One region of the Ochrobactrum sp. EDr1-4 genome, then DNA from elsewhere that is predicted to be linked to it. Evidence: riboswitches for the same ligand, from Rfam matches in the RefSeq annotation. Region 1 holds a riboswitch; each other region holds the start of a gene.
What was found. Region 1 has a riboswitch for cobalamin ahead of ACOZHT_RS12895 (CbtB domain-containing protein). Riboswitches for the same ligand answer to the same signal wherever they lie in the genome.

Region 1 (4,607 bases):
GAACCTGCTTCAACCACAAAGCTTTCAAACTCGTCGTGATCATGCTCATGACCATCAGCATGATGGATTTCATGATGCGATTTGCGGTTGGCGATATCGTCTTCCGTACCAACGCCGAGGCCGAGCAGTACGTCCGCACCAATCTTGCCGAAGCTTGCTGGCACCATGTTGACGCGACGTGTTGAACGTTCCGCCACATCGGCCTTCACGCTATCAAGTTTCGACGGATCAATGAGGTCGGCCTTGTTGAGAACAATGAGGTCAGCCGCATGTATCTGATCCTCAAAAAGTTCCTCTAAAGGGCTTTCATGATCAAGAGAATCGTCCGCTGCGCGCTGTGCATCCACCTTGTCGTGATCGTCCGCAAAACGGCCTTCAGCAACAGCGGCAGCATCGATCACAGTCACCACGCCGTCGACCGTCACCTGCGTTTTGATTTCGGGCCAGTTGAAAGCAGCAACCAGCGGCTGCGGCAGCGCCAGACCCGAAGTCTCAATCACGATGTGATCAAGACGATCCGCACGATCAAGAAGCTTGGTCATGGTCGGAATGAAATCATCAGCAACGGTGCAGCAGATGCAGCCATTGTTCAGTTCAATAATATCTTCTTCACGGCAGCTTTCGATACCGCAACCTTTAAGAATTCCGCCATCGACACCGAGATCGCCAAACTCATTGATAATGAGCGCAATGCGCTTGCCATTGGCGTTTTCCAGCAGATTGCGAATAAGCGTTGTTTTACCCGAACCAAGAAATCCGGTGATCACGGTCGCTGGAATCTTTTGTCCCTGCATCAAATTAACCCTTCATTTTGAGCGGCAATCCTGCCGCTATGAAATAAACTTCATCCGCCACCGACGCCACGGCCTGATGCAGAAAACCGGCATGATCGCGAAATTCACGCGCCATGCGATTTTCCGGCACAATACTCAAGCCGACCTCGTTGGAAACAAAAACAACCTGACCTGAAAGCTGAGGCAATGCTGTAACCAGCGTCTCGGTTTCAGCAGCAATATCCCGCTCTGCCATCATCAGATTGGTGATCCAGAGCGTCAGACAATCGACAAGCACGAAACGGTCATGTCCCGCGTGTTTTTGAAGTGCCCCCACAAGGTCGAGCGGTTCTTCAACCGTCTGCCATTCGTCCCCGCGACTGTTGCGATGAATGGAGATGCGGCTCTCCATTTCCGTGTCGAATGCACGTCCCGTCGCGAGATAGACTGGTTGAAGGCCTGTCCCTTCAACCAGTTTTTCCGCATAAGACGACTTACCAGACCGGGCTCCGCCAAGAACGAACGTGGTTTTTGCATTTTCATTTCGGAGCAGAGCCATATCTATCAGCCTTCAATATCTGACTTCGCATAAGCCTGAATGAACCAGCCCAGCGCAAGCCCAATGACAGCCCACATGAACAGGTTTGTTGCAAGCGATGCGACGGCATATTGCGAAGCAAGCAGTGACGGGATTGGCGATGCAATATCTTCAGGGTGCGGCGCGCCATAGAGATGCGGTGCGATAATCAGCACAAGTCCCAGGATTTTGGAAATAATCTCGCCACGCAAAACCAGTAGATAAATGCCGACGCCACTCAAGACGACGGTCGAAATCCACCAAAGCTGACGCTGTGCGAGGTCGGCCGCAGGCATGGCAGGCAGTTCCGGCGAAAGTCCCAGAGCGGGCAGGAAGGCGACCGCAAAGAAACCTGCCATCCCCCAAAGGATACCGTTCTGCGGTGTGATCCGACGACCAAGCAGCAAAGCAATACCACCCAAAAGCAAAGCAAAGCCTGCACCGGCTACGAGGTTGGCAAGCAATGTGTTGCCAAGGCGACCAAACGGAAGTTCAGCGCCCTCCTCTTCTTCGCCTTCACTCGCCGCAGCTGCGGCATGGTCGTGCGGTGCAGACGCTTCGGCTTCGCCATGGCTATGACCGCCGCCAGCGTCTTCATAGGTTTCCGCCTGAATAATCAGCGGAACGGTTTTCAAATACATAGCAGGCGTCACGAGGAGCCCGGCAAGAAGACCAGCAACAAGCGTGGCCAAAAGATAACGGATCAACATTTTATTCCCTCAACAGCAATTATTCGCCGATGGCCGTCCACCATCAAGCGTTGCTCATTTCCTGTTTCAAAAAGCTAATCGGCTTAGTGGCAGGGAAACCCGTATGAATGACGCGTATCGTGCGCTGAATCGTGCAGCGTATCCGAATGGGCGAGACCCACGCCGTATATCAGAAACGCGCCAAGAAGCAGCGAAACGACAGCTGTCGCAAGACGCGTTGCAAGCGGCATAGCTATAGTATTGGGAATAGAATTTTGGGTACGCGCAGCCATGACAACCTCCGTGTAGGCAGCAGGGAAAACCTCCCATGGGGTGCGGACAAAATGCCCTTCACACTACAGGCAGGTCTCCTGGCTCACGGGTCGTAGGGTTTGGAGCGCCTTCCCAGAAACGTTGTGTTTCCAGTGGCTGCCGGTTAACCGGCTTGCCTCATCCCTCTCCGCTCTACAGTCGCGGGGTCGGCTGCGATAAAGACGCCCGGATTGGGTCCGTCCGTCGCATTCCCTTTTGGTATCGCCGGGATTCGTCCCGGCAAAACCTGTTGTGTAGATCGACACTAGGCTTTCACCAATGCGGCGTCAATCAATCTACTTATAAAGGCGCTTACGCAGCCCTGAGCCTTTTTGTCGAACCCAATCGTCAATGGTATCGGCGTTGCGAGCAACTCGAGGCCACAGCCATATCATCAATCCAATTATCAAAACCCATGCAATAACGACATCAGACAAAAAGTGTGCCCCCATAAAAACACGGTTGAGCGAAATGGAAACAAGTAAAGGGACGAGAACCCCTGCTGCCCAAACACGATAAGGCCGTGGCACGAGAATGAGCAATGAAAGCATTGCAGCTGCCGCTGCCGACTCACCTGATGGAAACGAACAACTGTGACGACAAGCGTTCGCAAACTGCCAAGCTGGGGTAAAATCGGCCGTTCCACCAAATTCCATCAGATGTCTTGGACGTGCACGACCAATAATAAACTTCAGTGTCTGCACCAACACGCCAGGACCAAAGGCAAAAGTTAAAACAGCATAGACAATTTTATGTGGAGATATAGCGTTTAAGGGGCGTTGCGATATTGCATAGACTACAAGCAACATCAGCAGCAGACCAATAATATAGAACTGACTGAGCCTGTGATAATCTCTCAAAGCGACCCAATAGGGATGTTGAGAGATAACGAAATCGCCAGCACGATAAAAATATCGAGACACATCAATATCCACCTGAGGAAACACAATAAAAAAACCGCTGACCAGAATAAAAAAATATAAAAAATTCTTCTCCAAGCGGAGAGAATAACGTTCATAGTCAGCGCCAAAATAAGACGCAATACGCACGATCAACCTCTAAAAATAAATAAAAAAAATTTTAGAATTTAATATAGTCAAAATATTGTTCATGCATTTTTAAATAATTAAGTATTTAATTATATATTACTATCTATTTAAAGTAATTGTATTTTATTATTCTTTAATATTATAAATTATCAAATTGAAAAAATTGCATCAATATCGAGAGAATCTTCCAACCCTTTCGCGAGCTGATCCAGCGCGCCCTCTATACTTTCTCTGTAATGCTCAACTGAGCTACGCACTCCGAGAGCAAAAAGGACATTTCGCCTAAACTCATCAGCACAAAAAACGCCATGCAGATACGTCCCCATGACACGGCCGTTTATTGATACGGCTCCGTCGTCATGACCATCAATTTTTGAAAATGGGCGTATCGCATCAGCGCCATGCGTGCGACCGATATGTATTTCGTAGCCCTCGAGGGCTACATCATAAAGCATTGATTGAGCCTGAACATTGCGAACAACTTTTTCTGGCTCCATGATTGTCTCAACATCAAGTAAGCCCAAGCCATCAATCTCGCGCACCGACCCTTCAATGCCATGAGGATCACTAATGCGGTTTCCAAGCATCTGAAACCCGCCGCATATCCCAAGCACATGCCCCCCACGTCGCACATGCGCGTGCAAATCGCGCTCCCAACCATTTTCACGAAAGGCAATCAAGTCAGCAATTGTGGATTTGGTTCCCGGTATAACTACAAGACCGGCATCGTTCGGCAGAGGCTGTCCAGGGGGAACCATAACAACCTCCACCTGATCTTCGGCCTTCAATGGATCGAGATCATCAAAATTTGCGATGCGTGGTAGCATCGGAACCGCTACTTTCAATGCTTTGGCATCGCCGCGCGTAGCACGTTCCAAGACAACCGAATCTTCGGCAGGCAAGCGCGACACGGCTTTCAGCCAAGGCACAACACCGAAGGAGCGCCAACCGGTAAAACGCGTTATCGCCTCCAGACCGTCATCAAACAGCGTAATATCGCCGCGAAACTTATTGATCAAAAAGCCGTGCACCATTGCACGGTCCTCGTCGGACAGGATTGTGTGCGTACCGACCAGCGAGGCAATTACCCCACCGCGGTCAATATCGCCCACCAGAACCACCGGCACGTTGGCCTGTGTAGCAAAGCCCATATTAGCAATATCGCCAGCGCGCAGATTGATTTCGGCAGGCGATCCCGCACCTTCGA
Region 2 (4,607 bases), on a different contig from region 1:
GCCAATCATTATCGGGATCAGTTCTTGACTGACACTCATTCAGGCCCAGCCTCATTTTGAAGTGATGCAGATTTAATTTCTAAATCGTTTCTTTACAGATCATACGTCCTAAAAAGCAGAATATAAGATTTGGTTATGAAGTCATGCATGCCCATGGATTGATGCGCCGAATGAACAGAGCTTAATACCTTTCCCATCTGAGGAAGGAAATTCCATGCACGATTCAACACGATGTGTTCATCACTCCGAAGTTTCGCACGAAGGCTTCAAAAATTTGGCCGTGCCGACTTACAGGGCTTCGACAATCGTCTATCCAGACGCGAAATCTTTCCGGCAAAAAATGGCCGCTGATCTGGCTGAGGCCATTGCGATTTGATTGAGGGGTGGGTTTGATAGATCATCCGGCTCACGATTTGTTATTGCTGTATTAAAGCTTAGCTGGTTGCATGGAGTCCCGACCCTGCTCGCGGCGATGCTTATTGGTGTCGCGAAGAGAGTAAACGCAGCCACTATATTCCTGTTGGTAGAATTCTTCGCGTTTGGAAATCTCAATCGTTCGGGCAGAACGGCCGCCCTTACGCCAGTTATATTCCCAATAGGACAGTTCTTCGTAAAGTGCTGCGGCTCGTTTACCGCAATCGTTTATCTGCGCCATGTTCTTCCAACGTGAAATGCCGAGCGATGAAGTCATGATCGGAAATCCATTCTCATGGGCATAAAGAGCGGTCCGTTCAAAGCGCATGTTAAAGCACATAGTGCAGCGGACGCCGCGTTCCGGCTCCCATTCCATCCCCTTCGCACGGGCGAAGCAATTGTCCTTCATAATCGGCATCAATGAATGCAACGCCGTGTTTTTCGGCAAAACGGATGTTTTCGTCCTTGCGCAGTAGGTATTCTCGCTATGGATGGATGTTGGGGTGTAAAAGAAAATCGCATAATTGATGCCAGACGCGAGCCTCGCTTCCATCACTCCGCCGGAGCAGGGCGCGCAACACGAATGCAGGAGCACTTTTTTTCTCCGCCAGGCGGGATTAATTCGGGCATTTGAATTTCCATAATCGTGACACACCTCCGAGCCGACCGCAAAGATGCAAACCGATGAATGAACAAGGCTCCGTACGAAAAAATGTACGAAGCCGGTATCACCGTTACGGAGAAGCCGCTCCTGACACGCCGCCCGCGGTCAGAACAGGTGGACGATCCAGGCAGATTTTCTGACTTGCGGTTTTTTGCTTCCCCCGTCCTTCGCGGCGTGCATAGCGCCAGTGGCATATCGGGTGCGCTTGCCGCCTACAGTTGCGGGGGGCAGTTCCGGATTTGGTTGGCCCGACCGGATTCCCTTTTACCCGGAGTTTCCTCCGGCACCTGTATCGTGGTGAAAAACATGACAAGTACCAGCTTCTGTCAAACTCAAACGATACGCCATGCCATTTCGCGATGACTAGATAGGAATGCGTCCTGCATTTTAATCCTTGATCTTTGGCTCGGGCCATCAAAATGAGGTGTGTGCTGTTTCACAGCCTTCCTGGGCTGAGAAGACTGTGGGGAAAGCACCTGAAGCAAGTGGAGCAATTTCGCATCAGGTATCGGCAATCTTTTGCCTTCCGCTTAAAGACATAAACATTTCTTTATATGATCTTGACATGGCGGGCCTGATGCGGGACTATAGTTTTGCCTAGGTTCTCCGGTTGTCGCTCTGACACGCCGGGGCTAAGAGGGAAGTCGGTGCCCTGTTATTCGGGAAAGCCGGCGCTGCCCCCGCAACTGTAAGCGGTAAGCTGTTGTCCACTGTGTCACTGGGGTTCGACCTGGGAAGACGGACTATGGCGATAACCCGTGAGCCAGGAGACCTGCCTTAGCAAAATAACGTCCACGGGCGGGGTGTCCCGGTGTGCCGTAGCGAAGACCGCTTAGGGGTCTGTATTGCTATGCGTTCGCTTACCCATGCCCCCAACATATTGGGGTGAGCTATGTCTCAAGCCGTAATTCCAGTCGCCGCAAGCGGCGAGCCATTTGTCGACTGTCAGCAGAGGACGCGGCATCACGACTTCACTTTTCGTCTTAAAAGCCAGCTTTTTGATGAACACTATCATCCTTCAGACAATACGCGTATCACGACAAACTTTGCTAATTTGGCCAGAGGGGAGAACCGCCGGGAGAACCTTCGTAACGCTTTGAGAATGGTTGACAATCGTTTCAACGCTCTGGCGTTTTGGGACAATCCCGAAGGCAATCGTTATTCTGTGGAGCTTGAGATTATCTCGGTTGAAATGAACATCGATGCAGAAGGTAATAAAAATACTTTTCCTCTGATTGAAATTTTAAAAGCCAATATCTTTGATCAAATGACGGGTGAACGTATTGACGGTATCGTCGGTAATAATTTCTCTTCGTACGTTCGGGATTACGATTTCAGCGTAGTTCTGCCGGCTTATAACAAGGATCGCGCCACCTTCAGCATTCCGGCTGACTTCGGTGATCTGCATGGAAAACTTTTCAAGTCTTTCCTTAACTCGGATGCTTATAAAGAGAGTTTTCGTAAGCCACCTGTCATTTGCTTGAGTGCATCCAGCAGTAAAACATATCATCGGACGGGCAATTTCCATCCGATTTTGGGCGCTGAATATCAGCAAAATGAATTGTCTTTGACAGATCTATATTTTCAGAAAATGGGGTTGCATGTCCGCTTCTTCATGCCGCCGAATAGTGTTGCGCCTTTTGCCTTCTATTTTGTCGGTGATCTTCTCGATGATTATACCAATCTCGAGCTCATCAGCACGATTAGCACGATGGAATCGTTTCAAAAGATCTACCGACCAGAGATTTATAACGCGAATTCAATAGCTGGCGTCTGTTATCAGCCTAGCCTGAAGCATGAGGACTATTCGCTGACGCGCATCGACTACGATCGTGACGAGCGTAGTCGGCTTGCTGTCGAGCAGGGAAAGTTTGCTGAGAAGCACTTCATGACACCGTACAAGACCGTCCTTGAGCAATGGTCTGCCAATTACACCCGTTGATGAGCCAAAAGATAAGGTAGCCTATCATGAAAAGACTATTGCCCACGTCTACCGCTGGCAGTTTGCCAAAGCCTTCCTGGCTTGCAGAACCGGAAAAACTTTGGTCACCCTGGAAGTTACAAGGTGAGGAATTAATCGCAGGTAAGCAGGATGCTCTGCGCTTGTCCTTAGACGATCAGCGACACGCAGGTATCGATATCGTCAGTGACGGGGAACAAACGCGCCAGCATTTTGTCACGACGTTTATCGAGCATCTCGACGGTGTTGACTTTGAAAAGCGTGAAACAGTCAGAATCCGCAACCGCTATGATGCGAGTGTGCCGACAGTCGTTGGTGCTGTATCCCGCCCGAAGCCAGTTTTTGTCGAAGACGCCAAGTTTTTACGTCAGCAGACCCAGAAGCCAATCAAATGGGCCTTGCCTGGTCCCATGACCATGATCGACACGCTTTATGATGCTCACTACAAGAGCCGTGAAAAGCTGGCGTGGGAATTTGCAAAGATACTCAATGAAGAAGCCAAGGAACTGGAGGCTGCTGGCGTCGACATTATTCAGTTCGATGAGCCGGCATTCAACGTCTTCTTTGATGATGTTAATGATTGGGGCGTTGCGACCCTCGAAAGAGCAATCGAGGGTCTTAAGTGTGAAACAGCTGTCCATATTTGCTATGGCTACGGAATTAAGGCCAACACCGATTGGAAAAAGAGTCTTGGTTCCGAATGGCGTCAATATGAGGAATCCTTCCCCAAGCTGCAAAAATCCAATATCGATCTCATCTCGCTTGAATGCCATAACTCTCATGTTCCGATAGATCTCATTGAATTGCTGCGGGGCAAAAAGGTGATGGTGGGGGCCATTGATGTTGCAACTCAAAATATCGAAACCCCTGGGGAAGTTGCTAACACTTTGAGAAAAGCACTTCAGTTCGTGGATGCCGATAAGCTCTATCCATGCACAAATTGCGGTATGGCGCCACTGCCTCGTCATGTTGCACGAGGCAAACTGGGTGCTTTAGGTGCAGGAGCGGAAATTATCAGAAGAGAGCTTTCGGCCTAGTCCTGGCTGAGTTGCAAGAGGCCGACATGAATTTTATCAACCATCGCTTCGACAAGGTAGACAAAGCTGCGTTTCGCAATGGCATGTCGCGCCTCGGCTCTGCAGTTAGTGTTGTGACAACGATACACGAAAACAGACGTTATGGCTTTACAGCTTCGGCGGTCTGCAGCGTCAGCGACACGCCCGCGACCCTGGTGCGGGGTTTGTTGGCTGGAAATCTAAAGCATGTCACGAAAAAGTATGAAGCAGCTTCCCGACAACGACATACCTAACAATAAAGAGTTAGAGTGAGCGTAGTGAATATAATTAAGCGCGACACGCTCCAGATCCGTATCGTCGAACACTTACTGGTAATAAGGCATCGTTCTGTTTAAGGGCTGTCGATACTTTCTGCGTTTAAATACTTAACTCGCCACTCAAGGTTTTTGTTGCAGGAGGGGCGAGTTGAGGTTCACTTTCGTCAGGCTCTTTGTGACTTTTCCTGAGGCAGTATAAAGTTCAGAATGATCGCGAAGATAGCGCCGAATGCGAT
Region 3 (4,607 bases), on a different contig from region 1:
CGACCACGGCGCGGCTTAAGCGATAGCTCCAGACAATGCCTTCATCGATAGGTTCGAGCGGATAACCAGCATTCCAGATGCGGTTGGCAATAGTCTTTGCCACCACGTCCAAAGGTATTGACGTTTCACCAATAGCGGCGCCCAGCCACAGCGCGCCGAGCAACAAGACAAGCGCCAGTGTGCCCAAAAGCACCCTACTGCTTGCGCTTCTCGAAGTCAGAATTCCGGCTGTGGCTGAGCGTGTTGTCACTTGTTCAGGCCTGAAGCTGCAATGGCATCGGCCAGCGTTTCAATACCTTCGATGGTACGAATAGTCGGGTTCATTGCCTGTGCGTCCATATCGAACACATGACCATCTTTAACAGCTGGCATCAGGCTTGCGACCGGATCACTCTTGAGGAATTCGCGCTTAACTGCAACATCATCAGCAGGGAAACGACGACGATCCATAGTGCCCGCGACGATAATTGTCGGATTGGACTTGGCAATGGTTTCCCAGCCAACAGTCGGCCACTCTTCTTCACTATCAATGATATTATTGATGCCAAGTGTTTTCAGAATATAGGCTGGAGCACCGTTCTTGCCCGCAACATAAGGATCAATATCGAGCTCTGCACTGGAGAACCAGACAACAGCCGAAAGCTTGCCATCGGCAGATGCGATCTTCTTACGTGCTGCGTCTTCACGTACTTTCAGATCAGCAACAACCTTTGCGCCGCGATCCTGCACATTGAAGATCTGCGCGAGTTCGTCGATTTCCTGATACACCTGATCCATGGTGAAGGCGTTGTGACGAACGCCATCACCGCCGTCTGAATTGTCTTTTCCAATGCAATCGGCTGGAGACGTATAAACCGGAACGCCCAATTCTTCGAATTGCTCAGCCTTCGCCACAACACCCTCAGGTCCAATCTGCCATTGGAACTGATTGGCAACAAGGTCAGGTTTTTCCGCCAGAATGCTCTCAAAGCTCGGATCATTATCCGCGAGACGCTTTACCTTGGCATTGGCTTCTTCGTAGCCTTTGAGGACAGGCCCAACCCACAAAGCTGTGCCGACCATTTTATCTCCGAGGCCCAGAAGGTATAAAATTTCTGCGCTGCTCTGACCAACGGCCACCGCACGTTCTGGCACATGTTTAAATGTCACGTCGCGCGCACAATTTTTCAACGTCAGCGGATACTGCGTTTCGGCTGCTTCAGCCGCAAAACCAGTTACGAAAAGACTTGCAGCGCCAACGATTGCGCCAAACGGCAACTTGCCGATGAGTTTCATTTGAATCCCCGAAATGATGTGAGAAAAGCCGTATCAAACGGCGGATGTGATCCGGCGCGTATAGAGAACGGACATATCCGGGGATATGAATGACAAAGGGAGGTGACGTCTTGCGACGTTAATAGCTGTCATAACCAACTCCTGCACCGGGCATCCCCGCCCGTGACCATGGACTACGTTAGACGGCAGGTCTCCTGGCTCACGAATATTCGCTGTTCATCTGCCTTCCCGAGTTAAACTCAGTGGCATGACGCCTTTGGGCGTCACAGGGATGAACGGCAATCCGCTTACAGTTGCGGGGGCAGCCACGGTCTCGGTCCCTTTTGGGTCGTCCTCACCGTGTTCCCTATTAATCCCCTTCGCTCTCGGTCGGGGAACCGTCGTAACTCTATTACGTTCTGGTATCAGCAAGGTCAAGCGACGCAAGCCACTAAATCATCGATTAAAAATTGCTTAGACTTTATGCTAATGGGCCGGGTCTCAAACAGTCTCGCGCTAGCGTATTGTAAATCCCTGTTGTAATCTCCAGATCAGGAGTCTTCACCTTGGGAGAGGTGAAGGGGTTTGAGGAGGGCTATCGAAAAGATAGCAGCACAATGCGCGAAAAGTGCATTTCGGGAGGATTTATGCGTAAATGGATTTTGGCCATTTCGTCGGTCGCAGCGCTTGCAATCGCGAGTGCAGCATCGGCTGAAGACTATAAGGTTTTGGCACCTGCGGCACCGGGCGGCGGCTGGGATCAGACTGCACGCACCATGCAGAGCGTGTTGCAGGACGAGAAGATTTCCGGCAGTGTTCAGGTCATCAACGTTCCTGGCGCTGGCGGTACTATTGGGCTTGCGCAGTTCGTTAATCAGAACAAGGGTGATCCAAGCCAGCTTATTGTTGGCGGCTATGTTATGGTCGGCGCGATCTTGACCAACAACTCCCCTGTGAATCTCGATGCTATTACGCCGATTGCACGCCTGACCGGCGAATATGAAGCCATCGTTGTTCCCGCAGGATCTGATATTCAGAACCTAGGCGATCTGGTTACAAAGCTCAAAGCAGATCCCGGCTCGGTCTCATGGGGCGGCGGTTCGGCAGGCGGTACTGACCACATTACAGCCGGACTTTTTGCAAAAGCCGTTGGCGTTGATCCTACAAAAGTGAACTACATCGCATTTTCCGGTGGCGGTGAAGCCCTTGCCGCAATCCTCGGCAATCAGGTGACTGTCGGCATTTCCGGCTATGGCGAGTTTGATCCACAAATCAAGGCTGGCACGCTACGCATCATCGGCATTTCAAGCGACGAGCGCATTGAAGGCATAGATTCACCAACCTTCAAAGAAGGTGGTGTTGATGTCTCAATCCAGAATTGGCGCATGGTGGGTGCAGCACCTGACATTACCGCTGAGCAAGAAGCGGCAATCAATGCCGACGTTGAAAAGATGGTGAAGTCTGAATCCTGGCAGAAAGCACTGAAAGATAAAGGCTGGGCAGACACTTATCTTGCGGGCGACGACTTCAAGGAACAGCTTAAGAAAGACGTCACTTCAACGGGAACCATCCTCAAGGATATTGGCCTCGTAAAATGACAGTCATTGAAAAAGAGGGAGAGCGCCGTTCCACTGGAACGGCGCCTGATTACGCAGCTCTTGTCATAGCTTTTATTCTAGGCGCGGTTGCCGTAGCCATCGCGTGGTCAACCGCCTATGGCAATAATGTTCTCTCATACTCGCCCGTTGGACCAAAAACGGTTCCCTACATCATAGCGAGCGGACTGTTCATTCTGTCGATTTGGACGGTGATCAGTGCTTTTAAACGCGAATTTCCAGAGCGTGAGCATCAGGAAATAGCCCCCATGGCGTGGATCGTTGGCGGTCTCGTTATTCAGATGCTAACAATGAAAACGCTTGGCTTTTCCATTGCGACGGGATTGCTCTTTGCTGCAACGGCTCGCGGATTTGGTTATCGCAAATTCTGGATAAGCGTACCTGTCGGCATCATCTTCGCATTCGTAATCTGGTTCATTTTTGCACGCGGCCTTCAGCTTTCCCTACCATCGGGCTGGCTTGAACACTTTGTTTAAGGCGAAAGTATATGGATACAGTCAGCCTTCTCGCCAGCGGTCTTCTGGTAGCACTCGAACCCGCTAATCTAATCTATGCGCTAATTGGCGTCACGCTTGGCACCGCGGTTGGCGTACTTCCGGGCATAGGCCCCGCGCTTACCGTAGCGCTTCTTTTACCTGTCACTTACAAGCTTGACCCTGCTGGTTCGCTCATCATGTTTGCCGGTATTTACTACGGCGGCATGTATGGCGGCTCAACCACCTCTATCCTGCTCAACACACCCGGAGAAAGTGCCTCAATCGTCACGGCATTGGAGGGCAATAAAATGGCCCGCGCGGGCCGCGGCGGACCAGCACTCGCAACCGCTGCCATCGGCTCGTTTATCGCAGGTTTGATTGCGACCCTCGCCCTCGCCTTTGTCGCACCATGGGTGGTAAAATTTGCCCTCTCCTTCGGACCATCCGAATATTTCGCGCTGATGCTACTCGCCTTTATGACCGTCTCTGCGGCTTTCGGCGATTCTACATTACGCGGTCTTACTTCGCTTTTCATCGGCTTGACGCTCGGTCTTATCGGCATTGATCAACTGACCGGACAAGCGCGTCTCGTAATGGGCACACCGAACCTGCTTGACGGCATCAATGTGACCACGCTGGCAGTTGCACTATTTGCAATCGGTGAAACGTTAGCCGTTGTTTCCAAGAAGCTCAGTCCTGATGATGAAGTTATCGCCGTCAAAGGCTCTGTCTGGATGACGAAAAATGATTGGAAACGCTCGTGGATGCCATGGCTACGAGGCACAGCGATCGGCTTTCCGATCGGTGCGATGCCTGCGGGTGGCGCTGATGTTTCGAGCTTCCTTTCCTATTCAGCAGAGCGGCAGTTTTCTAAACATCCTGAAGAGTTCGGCAAAGGTGCCATTGAAGGCGTCGCAGGACCGGAAGCAGCCAACAACGCATCCGCTGCGGGCACGCTTGTACCACTGCTCACGCTCGGCCTGCCAACCACTGCAACAGCCGCAATCATGCTGGCCGGCTTTCAGCAGTTCGGCTTGCAACCCGGACCATTGCTTTTTGTAACCAATGCATCATTGGTTTGGGGACTTGTTGCCAGTCTTCTGGTTGCCAATCTGATGCTACTGGTTCTTAACCTGCCTTTGATCGGCCTGTGGGTTAAAATGCTGACCATCCCGCGCCATTGGCTCTATGCTGGCATTCTCGTGTTCGCAACGCTTGGCACTATTGGTGCAAATGCGTCGACTTCAATGCTTTTCGGTCT
Region 4 (4,607 bases), on a different contig from region 1:
CGATAGGCACATAGAGAACAATCGCAGCGAACGCCAAAACAGCTCCGCCATAAGAACCGAGAAACTCAAGGCCGCTGACTTCGGTTGAGATTTCGAGCAGTTTCTGGCCGATAAAGAATGCCGAGAGCACAACTCCGACAATACCCATAACAAGGCCGATGGCACCACCTGTCATGCCCTTGATGGATTCCTGCAAGCGCTGGTCTACGTTGTCGGGAAGGTTTGCACCTTTGCCTTGCTGGAGATGGAAGTGCGTGTGGTTGCGGTCGAGCATCGCATCGGAGAAGCTGTCATTGAGCCACTTGCGCCATTTGCGATGCAAGGTGGTGGATAGAAGATGCCGGAAGCCCACAAGGATCACATCCTTGCCCAGCATGAGCAGGATCAGCACGCCAGCATTGAGCGCAATGGCCAGTAACGGGTTTTGAACCGGCGCGCTTTTAACATTGACGATGGAATTCATCAGATGGCCGGAGGCCTCCGCCACCCAAACCGTCGTCTTGCTGATAAAGGCGGTGAAGATGAAAATCGCAGCCGTTAACGCCCAGGCTTCTTTCCAGCGATCCGACACCCAATAGGCGCGCATCAGACCCCAAAATGACGTCATTTGAGACATGGCAGTGCGATGCCCTGCGTTCAGGGATTGCTGTTTTATCTGCCGGAATGCCTTCAATTCGTAACCACCTTGTCGATAACGCAATGTAACATATTGCAACAAACTGTGGTTAACGAAGTGTTAATAGTCAACGCATTCCGCGATCACGTTTCGGTGGTGAAACTGAAACATTTTTTAAACTGTTGAATTGTTTTAGCGAATTGGAATGGCATAGTTGTGGTTATTGAACGATCTGATGCTGTTGTGACCCCAAAAGCACGGTAATCGGCTCAACAATTCTCGCAAAAACGATGGGCGCTAATGGATTCGTTTTTAAACAGCCCATTCTACATCGGTGGTAAAGGCAATGGTCAGCCAGCGATCGGGGCCTTCACCGCCAAGCGCGTTGCCAATTTCATCACGCAGGGCATCCCATTCCTCAAGCTTCTTTGCTGGCAGGTCACGGGGTACTATGAAATAGAGTTCCATTTGCTTGCCTCGGCCCACTTTTGCGACATAGGCGCGATAGGATTTAAAGCCGTGTCGTTCGACTACTTGCCGCGCCACGGTATCAACGTGTTCCTTCAGATCGAGGGGTGTGACGAGCAGCATATCGGCCAATGCCTGTTTGATCGTTCCGATTGGCATCGGAATAATCACGATACAAACCAGCGCGAGAACCGCTGGATCAATATAAGGCGTTAGCCAGTCAAGATGAGTGCCCTGGATTGCATAGCCCACCGTGAAGGCGATGAGGAGTGCAGCAGTAATGCCGCCGGACATGATCCATGCCTTGGCATCAAGTGCTATAAAATCTGACTTGAGTTTGCGGTTGGCTCGCGTCTCCAGCCACGCCATGCCAAGGCAGGCGATCAGTGCAACCACTGCATAAAAAATCGCATAGCTGAATTCGAGATCGCGCCCGCCATCCATCAAGCTGCCAATCGCATTGATAAGGGCGTAAATCGCCACGCCGGTTAGCATAATACCATTGAGGCCGAGGACCATTGGCTCCAGATGCCAGAAACCCATGGTGAATCGATCACGCAATTTACCGCTTGGCGGTTCAGCAAGCGCAGACAAGGTAATTAGTCGAGCAACCATAAGCGCAAGTCCGCTCATCGCAGCATCTGCCAGCATATAAACACCGTCAAAAACAATTGAAAATGATCCTGACAAAAGGCCAAAGGCGACGCCAAAACCGGCAATAAAAATTGTAACTGCTATTGATGTTTTTAAAATAGATTGTTCACTATGCAATTTTTACTCCAAATTGATTTGTAATAAAGGCAGTCAAAAGGCGGAATGGATCGCGCTTGCCCATATTGAGCTCTAATTTATCGGAATATTATTGAAGAGGCAATTTCTGGCTTTTTATATTTAGGCACTCGATAGTGTTCTTAGATGTGGATGAACCATGCGGCGTCCAGACATGGTGTGCGTTAGCCGCTATGAATCGGTTCGACTCGCTTGCTCGCGCATTGGTGAATGCCCTCCCGCGTTATCCCTGCTATTCACAGGCAAGCCTCAATTTAGCCAAGATTAAATAAATTTGATCCGTCTATCCGTTGACGAGTTTTTAACTTCAGATACTATATCTTGTGTTCAAGGTTCTTGCGATTCGTGAGAATTGAAAGCGAAGATGGGAATACGGTGCGTTATATCCATGATGGATGTGGCTAAGCCGTAGCTGCCCCCGCAACTGTAAGCGGTTAGCCGATGTCCGAATGCCACTGGGTTAAACCGGGAAGGTGGGCAAAGGCGCTAAGCCGTGAGCCAGGAGACCTGCCTTGAACAAGAACGTCAACGGGCGGGGTGTCAGTTGGTGCGTAATAGGATTTTGGCATAGTTTTGCCGTGTCTTTTGCCGCTCCGAATATCCCCTCCAAGCTTCGGGGTGAAAAGCATGTCGATTGATTTAAAGCCGAGTAGTTCCGGTCCGCCCGGTACGGGTTAGTTTACAGGACACGCGCTCTTAAGAGTGTTTTGCCCCGCAGTTTTTGTATTTGTCGCACGCATTTCGCAATGCGTGAATGTTTTTTGCGTGTTCGTTCGCGTAAAGCGCAGCCAGTAAAATCTCATTTTCAAGCGTGATCCGGTGCAATGCGGCCTCGGATTGCTGTTGAAAATCCCTTATCCCCAGTGAGGAAAAAATGAACGTCACCGTCTATAGCAAGCCAGCCTGCGTCCAGTGCACTGCCACCACCCGCGCACTTGATCGTCAGGGCATTGAATATGCTGTCATCGATATTTCCGCAGACAGCGACGCATATGATCTGGTTCAGGGTCTTGGCTATCGTCAGGTGCCGGTTGTTGTTGCTGGTGAAGCCCACTGGGCTGGTTTCCGCCCGGATATGATCAGCTCGCTCGCCTAATCCCAATCGCTGTTAGGGTTTGTGATGGGCCAGATTGTCTATTTTTCCAGCCGTTCGGAGAACACGCATCGCTTCGTGATGCGTCTTGGGATGCGCTCAAAGCGTATTCCGCTGGAAAGCCATGAAGACGATGCTGATCTGTTGCGGGTGAACGAGCCTTATGTGCTCGTGACCCCAACCTATGGCGGCGGTGGCGCGAAAGGCGCTGTTCCCAAGCCGGTCATCCGCTTTCTTAACGATGCGGATAACCGATCCCTCATTCGCGGTGTTATTGCCGCTGGGAACAGCAATTTCGGCGAAGGCTTTGGCCTTGCAGGCAAAATAATTTCGGAAAAATGTCAGGTTCCATACCTCTATCGCTTTGAGCTTTTGGGAACGGACGAAGACCTTGGCAATGTTAAAGACGGGATGGAACGATTTTGGACACGGCAGACACAACCTTGACCCGTGAGCGCGAGACGGTCGCTGCTTCGGAAAAGCATGCGTCATCCTCAGCGACCAGCACCGCAACGAGCGCTGCATCAGGAAGCAAGCCATCAAAGCTCGCTGAAACTTCGCTGGATTATCATGCGCTAAACGCCATGCTGAACCTCTATGATGATGACGGCAAGATTCAGCTGCATCGTGACCGGCAGGCGGCCCAGCAATATTTCCTTCAGCACGTCAATCAGAACACCGTGTTCTTCCATAACCTGCGTGAAAAGCTCGATTATCTGGTAACAGAAGGCTATTACGAGCGGGAAGTGCTGGACCAGTATTCCTTCAATTTCGTGCGCGATCTTTTTGATCATGCCTATGACAAGAAATTCCGCTTTCCGACCTTCCTTGGCGCTTTCAAATATTACACCAGCTATACGCTGAAAACCTTCGACGGTAAGCGCTATCTCGAGCGCTACGAAGATCGCGTTTGCATGGTGGCTTTGGCTCTTGCCCGCGGTAACGAGCAGCACGCACGCGAAATGGTCGATGAGATCATTTCGGGCCGTTATCAGCCAGCAACACCGACCTTCCTCAATGCTGGCAAAAAGCAGCGCGGCGAACTGGTCTCGTGCTTTCTGTTGCGCGTTGAAGACAACATGGAATCGATTGGTCGCTCAATCAATTCCGCGCTCCAGCTTTCAAAGCGCGGCGGCGGCGTGGCACTGAGCCTGACCAATATTCGTGAATCCGGTGCGCCTATCAAGCAAATCCAGAACCAGTCTTCCGGCATTATTCCGGTGATGAAGCTTCTGGAAGATTCATTCTCCTATGCCAATCAGCTTGGTGCGCGTCAGGGCGCGGGCGCGGTTTATCTGCACGCCCATCACCCGGATATTATGCGCTTCCTCGATACCAAGCGTGAAAATGCCGACGAAAAAATCCGCATCAAGACACTGTCGCTTGGTGTTGTGATCCCGGACATTACGTTCGAGCTCGCGAAGAACGACGAGGATATGTACCTGTTCTCGCCTTATGACGTTGAACGCGTCTATGGCGTGCCGATGACCGAGATTTCGATCACTGAAAAATACCGTGAAATGGTCGATAACGGTCGTATCCGCAAGAAGAAGATCAACGCGCGTGATTTCTTCCAGGTGCTGGCGGAAATCCAGTTTGAGTCCGGCTATCCTTACATCATGTTTGAAGATACGGTGAACC

Region 2: it holds a riboswitch for cobalamin, as region 1 does, so the genes downstream of both, ACOZHT_RS23655 (DUF1852 domain-containing protein) here and ACOZHT_RS12895 (CbtB domain-containing protein) in region 1, are expected to answer to the same signal.
Region 3: it holds a riboswitch for cobalamin, as region 1 does, so the genes downstream of both, ACOZHT_RS07150 (ABC transporter substrate-binding protein) here and ACOZHT_RS12895 (CbtB domain-containing protein) in region 1, are expected to answer to the same signal.
Region 4: it holds a riboswitch for cobalamin, as region 1 does, so the genes downstream of both, nrdH (glutaredoxin-like protein NrdH) here and ACOZHT_RS12895 (CbtB domain-containing protein) in region 1, are expected to answer to the same signal.

Annotation. Positions count from the first base shown of each region.
Region 1 covers NZ_JBLZOF010000003.1:370,762-375,368, forward strand. Annotated here, with positions in the region: gene cobW (cobalamin biosynthesis protein CobW) at 1-794, opposite strand, end outside; gene cobU (bifunctional adenosylcobinamide kinase/adenosylcobinamide-phosphate guanylyltransferase) at 799-1,332, opposite strand; gene ACOZHT_RS12890 (CbtA family protein) at 1,338-2,060, opposite strand; gene ACOZHT_RS12895 (CbtB domain-containing protein) at 2,144-2,332, opposite strand; cobalamin riboswitch at 2,384-2,617, opposite strand; gene ACOZHT_RS12900 (phosphatase PAP2 family protein) at 2,648-3,400, opposite strand; gene ACOZHT_RS12905 (cobyric acid synthase) at 3,550-4,607, opposite strand, start outside.
Region 2 covers NZ_JBLZOF010000016.1:42,826-47,432, reverse strand. Annotated here, with positions in the region: gene ACOZHT_RS23665 (hypothetical protein) at 215-376, shown strand; gene ACOZHT_RS23660 (epoxyqueuosine reductase QueH) at 428-967, opposite strand; cobalamin riboswitch at 1,188-1,384, opposite strand; cobalamin riboswitch at 1,661-1,872, shown strand; gene ACOZHT_RS23655 (DUF1852 domain-containing protein) at 1,971-3,020, shown strand; gene ACOZHT_RS23650 (methionine synthase) at 3,047-4,075, shown strand; partial or broken gene ACOZHT_RS23645 (flavin reductase) at 4,102-4,272, shown strand; gene ACOZHT_RS23640 (solute carrier family 23 protein) at 4,536-4,607, opposite strand, start outside.
Region 3 covers NZ_JBLZOF010000002.1:164,784-169,390, forward strand. Annotated here, with positions in the region: gene ACOZHT_RS07145 (FecCD family ABC transporter permease) at 1-223, opposite strand, end outside; gene ACOZHT_RS07150 (ABC transporter substrate-binding protein) at 247-1,275, opposite strand; cobalamin riboswitch at 1,443-1,672, opposite strand; gene ACOZHT_RS07155 (Bug family tripartite tricarboxylate transporter substrate binding protein) at 1,902-2,852, shown strand; gene ACOZHT_RS07160 (tripartite tricarboxylate transporter TctB family protein) at 2,849-3,346, shown strand; gene ACOZHT_RS07165 (tripartite tricarboxylate transporter permease) at 3,358-4,607, shown strand, end outside.
Region 4 covers NZ_JBLZOF010000002.1:906,467-911,073, forward strand. Annotated here, with positions in the region: gene ACOZHT_RS10525 (ABC transporter ATP-binding protein/permease) at 1-616, opposite strand, end outside; gene ACOZHT_RS10530 (cation diffusion facilitator family transporter) at 929-1,855, opposite strand; cobalamin riboswitch at 2,187-2,402, shown strand; gene nrdH (glutaredoxin-like protein NrdH) at 2,748-2,969, shown strand; gene nrdI (class Ib ribonucleoside-diphosphate reductase assembly flavoprotein NrdI) at 2,994-3,413, shown strand; gene nrdE (class 1b ribonucleoside-diphosphate reductase subunit alpha) at 3,527-4,607, shown strand, end outside.